Regions from separate parts of the Faecalibacterium sp. AF10-46 genome, predicted to be linked through region 1. Evidence: predicted binding sites of a transcription regulator. Region 1 holds the regulator's gene; the other holds the start of a gene.
The links. Region 1 encodes Rex, which represses fermentation and respiration genes when NADH is low (regulators of the CRP and FNR family bind a similar motif). Its sites were predicted from a motif close to ATTGTTAANNNNTTAACAAT; they were not measured.
Positions count from the first base shown of each region.

Region 2: DWV57_RS01430 (butyryl-CoA:acetate CoA-transferase) is a predicted target of Rex. The motif match lies at 1,936-1,955, and genes of this name have one in related genera.

Region 1 covers NZ_QVGY01000005.1:102,481-106,667, reverse strand. The annotation lists gene DWV57_RS07380 (ABC transporter substrate-binding protein) at 1-773, opposite strand, end outside; gene DWV57_RS07375 (thymidine kinase) at 1,374-1,991, opposite strand; gene DWV57_RS07370 (redox-sensing transcriptional repressor Rex) at 2,078-2,719, opposite strand; gene DWV57_RS07365 (ATP-dependent Clp protease proteolytic subunit) at 2,981-3,661, shown strand; gene DWV57_RS07360 (DNA translocase FtsK) at 3,764-4,187, shown strand, end outside.
Region 2 covers NZ_QVGY01000001.1:284,945-289,131, forward strand. The annotation lists gene DWV57_RS01425 (AI-2E family transporter) at 1-352, opposite strand, end outside; gene DWV57_RS01430 (butyryl-CoA:acetate CoA-transferase) at 401-1,747, opposite strand; gene coaD (pantetheine-phosphate adenylyltransferase) at 2,261-2,767, shown strand; gene DWV57_RS01440 (acetyl-CoA C-acetyltransferase) at 2,847-4,064, shown strand; gene DWV57_RS01445 (enoyl-CoA hydratase-related protein) at 4,187-4,187, shown strand, end outside.

The DNA.
Region 1 (4,187 bases):
ATGCCCTCAGCGATCTCGTCCTCGGTGTAGTTCAGGGTAGAGGTGACGGGATCAGCCCAGTCCTTGCCGTACTTGGACTCGAGGTAGAACACCATCAGGATCATACGGTCGTATGCGCCCAGATGCATGGGGTAGTAATCGTCGCCCAGCTTCTCCTTGAATGCCTTGCCGGCAGCCATCAGATCATCCAGAGACTTGGGAACTTCGGTGATGCCAGCCTTGTTGAAGGTGGTCATGTTCCAGAAGAAGATACGGCCGGTCATGGAGACAGGCACGCACTGCTGAGCGTTTGCAACGTAGCAGGCATCCAGAGCAGCGTCATCCCACTGGGTCAGATCCAGAAACTTGGAAACGGTGTTCAGATCCACGAACTTGCTGCCATCAGCAGAGTAGTTGTACAGCCAGTTCCAGTTCACCTGGCACACATCCTGTGCGTTGCCAGCGATGAAGGCAGCTGCCATTTTCTCTTCCCAGCCGGACCATGCGGCGAAGGTGGGCTCGATGGTGATGTTGGTGTGCTCAGCCTGGAACTCCTTGATGGCGTTCTGGTAAGCCTCGTGACGGCTGTCGCCGCCCCACCAGCTGATGGTCATGGAAACAGGGCCGTCAGACAGTGCCAGGCTCTCGTCTGCAGAAGCAGCGGGAGCGGAAGAAGCGGTGGAAGCAGCAGAGCTGGATGCAGCAGAGTTGCCGCCGCAGGCAGCCAGAAGGCCGGCAGCGCCCACAGCGCCGGTGACCTTCATAAAATCACGACGAGAAATTGCCATGCTCATTTTTGTTCTCCTCCTAAATACAGAAAACATCATCTCGAACGGGGGTTCTGCACATACCCCGTTGTATACAATTATGATAACAAAACAACAACCAAAAAGAAAGACGCAAATTGCAGATATCTAAACAAAAAACGTACAAATATTGCTCTTGTTTTCACGCGAGAATTGATGCCTTTGCTGAAATGAATAAACTTGGCTCGAAAAACTGTGCAACATGTATATTTCGCCATTTTGCATAGAAAACTGGGATGTATCATAGGGGGAACGTCGAATTTTGCAATAATTTTGTAAACATTCGGTTTTGGAATATGGAACTGTTGCATACATTGTGGCAGAGCAACACATTAAAATGGCCCGGATGCGGGCTTGCAAACTGATATATCAATAGTGCAAAAAATGTGCACTCTGATATATCAATCGCGTGAAGCAGGCATCCGGCACCGGTCTGCAGGCGTTGAAATCGGTGCTTCTTCGCCCTTTTGGGGGGTGAAGAAGCATCGACAGCGACATATTTTGCGCTGCTGCGTGGACAGCGCCTGTGGGCCGGGGAAAAAAAGAAAGACTGCCGTGTCGTTGAACACAACAGTCTTGTATACAAGCTTATTCGACCTGCGAAGCAGCTTTTTCGGCGTAGAACGCGCGTTTTGCCTTGAAGTAGCACTGGGGGCACATGCTCACGTACTGCACATCGTTTTCCAAATCGATGGCCACCTGCTCGCCCTCAAAGACGAACCTGCCGTTCACCCTGCGGCAGTTGCAGATGGCCTTGCGGCCGCAGGTGCAGATAGTCTTCATCTCCTCGATGGTGTGGGCCAGCTCCAGCAGGCGGGTGGAGCCGGGAAAGCCTTTGAGTGAAAAATCTGCCCGCAGGCCGTAGCAGATCACCGGAATGTTCAGATCCACAGTTACCATGAACAGCTGCTCTGCCTGCTGCGCAGTGAAAAACTGGCTCTCGTCGCACAGCACGCAGGCCAGCGGCGCACCGTCAGCGTTGGCCGTGCGCACGGCCTCGAATACATCCGTCTCCGGCGGGATCAACAGATCAGCCTTGCGGCGCACGCCCAGACGGCTCACCAGCTCACCGCCGCCCTTGGTGTCCACCTGTGGCTTGAGGATCAGCACCCGCATCCCCTGTTCTTCGTAGTTGTGGGCTACCTGCATCAGGGCGGTGCTTTTGCCGCTGTTCATTGCGCCGTAGCGGAAATACAGTTTTGCCATTTGAAAAACTCTCCTTGCAGAAGAACCCTCTCAGTCAAAGCCTGAGAGGGTCCTTTTATTACTCTTGTTCCTTATAACAGGTATCTTCAGTCCTGATTGCGCAGGCGGTAGCCAAGGCTCATCAGGCTGTCGCCCAGATGGACATTCTCCACCACCACATCGGGATACGGCACAGAGAGGTCATAGTGGGAGAAGTTCCAGAAGCCCTCGATGCCCAGATCTACCAGACGGCCGCTGACCTGTTCCGCACCATCGCGGGGCACACAGAGCACTGCGACCTTGGGGTGATGCTCGGCACAGAAAGACTCCAGCTCGTCGATATGGCGGATCTGGATGCCGCTGATCTCCTTGCCTACCTCGCTCTGTGCCACATCAAAGGCGGCGATCAGGCGGTAGCCGTTGGTATCGGTGGTGATAAAGCGGCTCACTGCCTTGCCCAGACGGCCGCAGCCGATCAGGATGGTGGGCAGGCGGTCACCGTTGCCGAACAGCAGGCCTTCCAGAATGGAGAGCAGGTTTTCCACCGAGTAGCCGATGCCCTGCCGGCCATTCACATCGCCGATGCAGTTGAAGTCCTGCCGTACCTGCGAAGCGGTGGTGCCCATCTGAGCAGCCAGCTCGCGGGAAGAAATGCTGTTGATGCCGTCCACCTGCAGAGAGCGCAGATAGCGGTAATATTTGGGAAGACGCTTGATAACGGGAAGTGAAGCCTTTGCAGGGGTGTTCATAGAATACTTTCTCCTTTCGCTCTATCGCAGTACTTGCCGCAGCTGCCTGCTTTACAGATGCGGCGCAGAGAAACCCCGATCCGTTTACGGGTTCATATTGCAGATATTACAATCAATTATTTAAAGTATACTGCACCGATGGAGAATGTCAAATCATTCTCAAAAAAATTTTATGAAATGTTACCGCTTTTTTGCTGCAGCGAGTCTGCATAGCCCGGCACAGGCTGGGGAATGCTGACAGAAAACGCAGGAGGAAAGCATATGAACGATGAAACGCAGCTGACCGACGAGCGTCGGCTGGAAAAGGAAGAGATCGAAGATCTGGGCACGGTCACGCTGGCCCGCGGGGAGCATGTGATCCACTGCCTGACCGTCATCGGCCAGATCGAAGGCCATTCGGAAGCGCCGCAGGGCCAGAAGACCACGAAGTATGAGCATGTGATCCCGCAGCTGGTGGCCGCGCAGGAAGATCCTCGCATCGAAGGTCTTCTGGTGTTGCTGAACACGGTAGGTGGTGATGTGGAAGCAGGCCTTGCGCTGGCGGAGCTGATCGCCAGCGTGTCCAAACCCAGTGCAACGCTTGTGCTGGGCGGTGGGCACTCCATCGGCATCCCGCTTGCCGTCAGCGCCCGGCGCAGCTTCATCGTGCCCACAGCCACCATGACCGTGCACCCGGTGCGGCATTCCGGTGTCATTCTGGGGGTGCCGCAGACCATGCGCAGCTTTGAGCAGATGCAGCAGCGCATCACCGGCTTCGTAGCGGCCCACAGCGGCATGACCGAAAAACGCTACACCGACCTGATGCTCCACACCGGCGAGCTGGTGATGGACATGGGCACCGTGCTAGATGGACGCCGGGCCGTGAAGGAAAAGCTCATCGACGAGCTGGGCGGGCTTTCGGATGCGCTGGCGTGGCTGTATAAAGAGATCGAACGCAAATGAAGGCCGATTTTGTACAACAATAGGTTTGCCATTTTCTTCCCTGCGTGGTACAATAATAAAATCAAATAGTGTGTCTACTACAAACGCGGGGAACAAAGAAACATGGCAACAAAAAAACGTAAAACGACAACACGGCGCGCAGCATCGCGCAAAAAGCGGGCCGAGCAGCGGCTTCCGGCGGGGCTTGGCACCCTGTTTGCAGGCCTTTTGCTGGTGGTGCTGGCCTTTGTGGAGGGAGATTCGGCATGGAAGGCCCTGCACGATGTGCTGTTCGGACTTTTTGGCTGCGGCAGCTTTGTGCTGGGCGCGGCAGTGTGTTGCCTTGCTGTGCAGTATACCCGGGGCGAAGACCTTCTGCCCAAGATCTTCAAGCTGGTTCTTGGGCTGGTGTTTGCCTGCGGCACGGTGATCGTTTTTTCCGATATCCAGCCGCAGGGCATGTCGGCATTTCAGATGACGGCTGCCTGCTACGCAAACGGCGTGAATGCATGGATCGGCGGCGGTGCGTTGGGCGCACTGCTGGGCG
Region 2 (4,187 bases), on a different contig from region 1:
TGGTCACGCTGGTAATGAGCTGCGGAATGATCATCATGCACAAAGCGTAGATGAGGAGCAGGCCGAACAGGATGGTCAGCGTAACGGACAGCACATTGACCAGACCATGCATCTTTTCCGGAATGAACCGGCGCAGAAAGCTCTCGATGGTGTTGCACACAGGCTTGAGCAGGTAGGCGATGACGGCACCGTAGATGAATGGCATCAGAATGCCGGTCAGCGTGGAGATGGCATCGCCAAAACCATCGAAGCGGTAGATCAGGAAAAAGAAGATGATGCTCAGGGAGATCGCTCCAAATCCTGCCAACATCCCGTAGAGGTAGGGCTTGATGTGCGGCTTTTTGTCCATCATGATAGACTCCATTTCAGCCGCGGACAGCAGGAATCTCCGCGGCACTTATCAGATTTTGTTGCTCCTGCGCCAGATGTGCATTTTTTCGGCTTCCTTGATCAGGTCTTCACGGAAGTCGGGATGTGCTACGCTGATCAGAGCTTCGGCCTTTTCCCAAGTGGTCAGGCCCTTCAGGTTCACGCAGCCGTACTCGGTGCACAGGTAGTGGATGTTGGCACGGGTATCGGTGATGATGCTGCCGTTTTCCAGAGTGGGACGGATGCGGCTCTCCAGCTGGCCGGTCTTCTTATTAAAGAAGGTAGAGGACAGGCAGATAAAGCTCTTGCCGCCCTTGGAAAGGTATGCGCCCAGAACGAAGTCCAGCTGACCGCCGGCACCGGAGATGTGCTTGAGGCCTGCAGTCTCGGCGTTCACCTGACCGAACAGGTCGATGTCCACAGCGTTGTTGATGGAAATAAAGTTATCCAGTGCGGAGATGCTGCGGATATCGTTGGTGTAGTCCACGGGTGCAGACATGCACTCCGGATTATCGTTCAGGTAATCGTACATTTTCTGGGTGCCGGCACCGAAGGCGTAGACCTGACGGCCCTTGTCCAGCTGCTTGCATGCACCGGTGATCTTGCCGGCCTTGGCGATATCCACAAAGGCATCCACATACATTTCGGTGTGCACGCCCAGATCCTTCAAATCGCTCTGTGCGATCAGGCTGCCGATGGCATTGGGCATACCGCCGATGCCCAGCTGCAGGCAGGCACCGTTGGGGATCTGCGGAACGATCAGGTTGGCAACCTTCAGATCCACTTCGGTAGCAGCACCGGGAGCGGCCATCTGGCCGATGGGCGGGTTCTCGCCTTCCACGATGCCGGTGACCTGAGAAATGTGGATGCAGTTCTCCATGCCGCCAAGGCAGCGGGGCATGTTCTTGTTGACCTCAACGATGATCTTCTTGGCTTTTTCGCACACAGCACCCAGATGAGATGCACTGGGGCCGAAGTTGAAGTAGCCATGCTCGTCCATGGGGGCCACCTGGAACACCGCCACATCCAGCGGATCCGGGCTTTCGCGGTAGTAGCGGGGCAGCTCGGAATAACGGATGGGGGAGTAGAAGGAGAAGCCCTGTGCAATGGCCTTGCGCTCGATGCCGCCCATATGCCAGCTGTTCCATGTCATGTGTGCAGCGGGATCGTCGATCTGGAAGATCGCGGGCACCCACATCAGGATGCCGCCGCGGAAGTTGACACCTTCCAGCTCAGGCAGACGCTTTGCAATCTCGGCATCCACCGCCACAGGGGTGTTCACAGCCCAGCCGTAATCCACCCAGTCACCGCTTTTGACCAGTGCGGCAGCCTGAGCGGCGGTCATTTTCTTCTGAGCATACAGTTCCGTAAAATCCATTATAAACCATCCTCTCCTATAATAACATAAAGGAATTGTAAATTTATCATTTACTCTTCCTGCACGGACAAATCTTTGCAGGATGTTTACCACCTGTTGGCAATTTGAACACAGCTCTGACACAGGCGGATGATATCCTGATAACCAGCAGAAGGCAGCTGTCGGACAGGGCAGCAGATCTGCACAACTTAGTTATAACATTAACAATGTGTAGAATCAATAGTTTATCGAGAAAATTTTGACCGACTGGCAATATGGACAAAATTCGCGGAGTTTTTAGGCGATTGTTTGGTGCTGAAAAACCAAAATCTTTGCAAAAGGACTTGATAAAATTTTGACGATATGGTTTACTTATAGCGTAGCAGGCAGCTGCGATGCAGCATGACATTGATTGTTTAAATTTTAACGATAAAACGTACAGCTTGCACAAAAATCTTGCACCCAAGACTGGAAAGTGCTATCATGGCAGAACCAAAACGCGCTTTTCACAGCGCTCAAGGAGGACACCAGACGATGGCAACAGCAGTTTATCCCGGTTCGTTCGATCCGGTCACAAAAGGGCATCTCGATATCATCAAGCGCGCAGCAAAGATCAACGATCATCTGATCGTGGCGGTGCTCATCAACAGCGCAAAGAATCCGCTCTTCACCGTGGAGGAGCGCGTGGAGCTTCTAAAGGAATGCTGCAAGGGCATCCAGAATGTTTCGGTGGAGAGCTTCGACGGCCTGACCGTGGAGTTCGCCAAGAAACGGCACGCTTCGGTGATGGTGCGGGGCCTGCGGGCGGTGACGGATTTTGAAAACGAGATCCAGCTTGCGCAGACCAATCACGCACTGATGCCCGGCATCGAGACCATGTTTCTGGCAACGAGCATCAAGTGGAGCTACCTTTCTTCCACCATTGTAAAAGAGGCAGCTTACTACGGCAGCGACATCGGTAAGTTCGTCACACCCAATGTGGAAAAGGCGGTCAACGAAAAGTATGCGCTGATCCGGCAGAAAAAAGACCCCGAGACCTAATTTGTAAAAGCGCTTACGGGCGTTTTGATAAAAATGGCTTACGAAAAGTAACACATACACAATTCAGGAGGCTATTCACATGAAAAAGATCGTTATCGCATCTGCATGCCGTACCGCTATTGGCAAGTTCGGCGGCACTCTGGCAAACGTTCCCGCAGTTGAGCTGGGCTCCATCGTCATCAAGGAAGCTCTGAACCGTGCAAACGTCGCTCCCGAGCAGGTCGATCATGTCTACATGGGCTGCGTCATTCAGGCCGGTCTGGGCCAGAACGTCGCTCGTCAGGCTGCTCTGAAGGCTGGCCTGCCCATCGAGACCCCGGCTGTCACTGTCAACGTGGTGTGCGGCTCCGGTCTGAACTGCGTCAATATGGCTGCTCAGATGATCGAGGCTGGCGATGCTGATATCGTGGTCGCAGGCGGCATGGAGAACATGGACATGGCTCCCTTCGCACTGCAGAAGGCTCGTTACGGCTACCGCATGGGCGCTCCTATGGGCAAGAGCGAGATCGTGGATACCATGGTCAACGATGCTCTGTGGGATGCCTGCGGCTTCAACAAGCACATGGGCATGACCGCTGAGAACGTCTGCACCAACGAGACCTATCAGAAGAAGTACGGCTACAGCCCCATCACCCGTGAGATGCTGGACGAGTTCTCATACAACAGCCAGCTGAAGGCTGACAAGGCCATCAAGGACGGCGCTTTCAAGGACGAGATCGTTCCCGTTGTGATCAAGGGCAAGAAGGGCGACACCGTGTTCGATACTGATGAAGGCCCCCGTCTGAGCGCTCCTGAAGTGCTGGCAAAGCTGAAGCCCGCTTTCACCAAGGACGGCATCGTGACCGCCGGCAACTCTTCCGCCATCAATGACGGCGCTGCTGCTCTGGTCATCATGAGCGAGGAGAAGGCTAAGGAGCTGGGCGTGAAGCCTCTGGCTACCTGGGTCGCAGGTGCTTTGGCTGGCGTTGAGCCCGAAGTCATGGGCCTGGGCCCCATCGCCGCTACCAAGAAGGTCATGGCAAAGACCGGCCTGACTGTTGCTGACATGGATCTGATCGAGGCCAACGAGGCATTTGCTGCTCAGTCTGTGGCTGTCAGCCAGGCTCTGAACTTTGATATGAGCAAGGTGAACGTCAACGGCGGCGCAATTGCTCTGGGCCACCCGGTCGGCGCTTCCGGCGCTCGTATCCTGGTCACCCTGCTGTATGCTATGAAGCATCGCGGTGCACACAAGGGCCTGGCTACCCTGTGCATCGGCGGCGGCATGGGCTGCGCTACCATCGTTGAGATGGACTAAGCTCCACCTCTTGGAATCCTGACTGAATGACAGACCCGGACGGGGAAGGAAACCGGAGAGCCTTTCCTCCGTCCGGGGGCTGTTTGTGATAATTGATAAGATTTGAATAGGAGGTTTTCACAA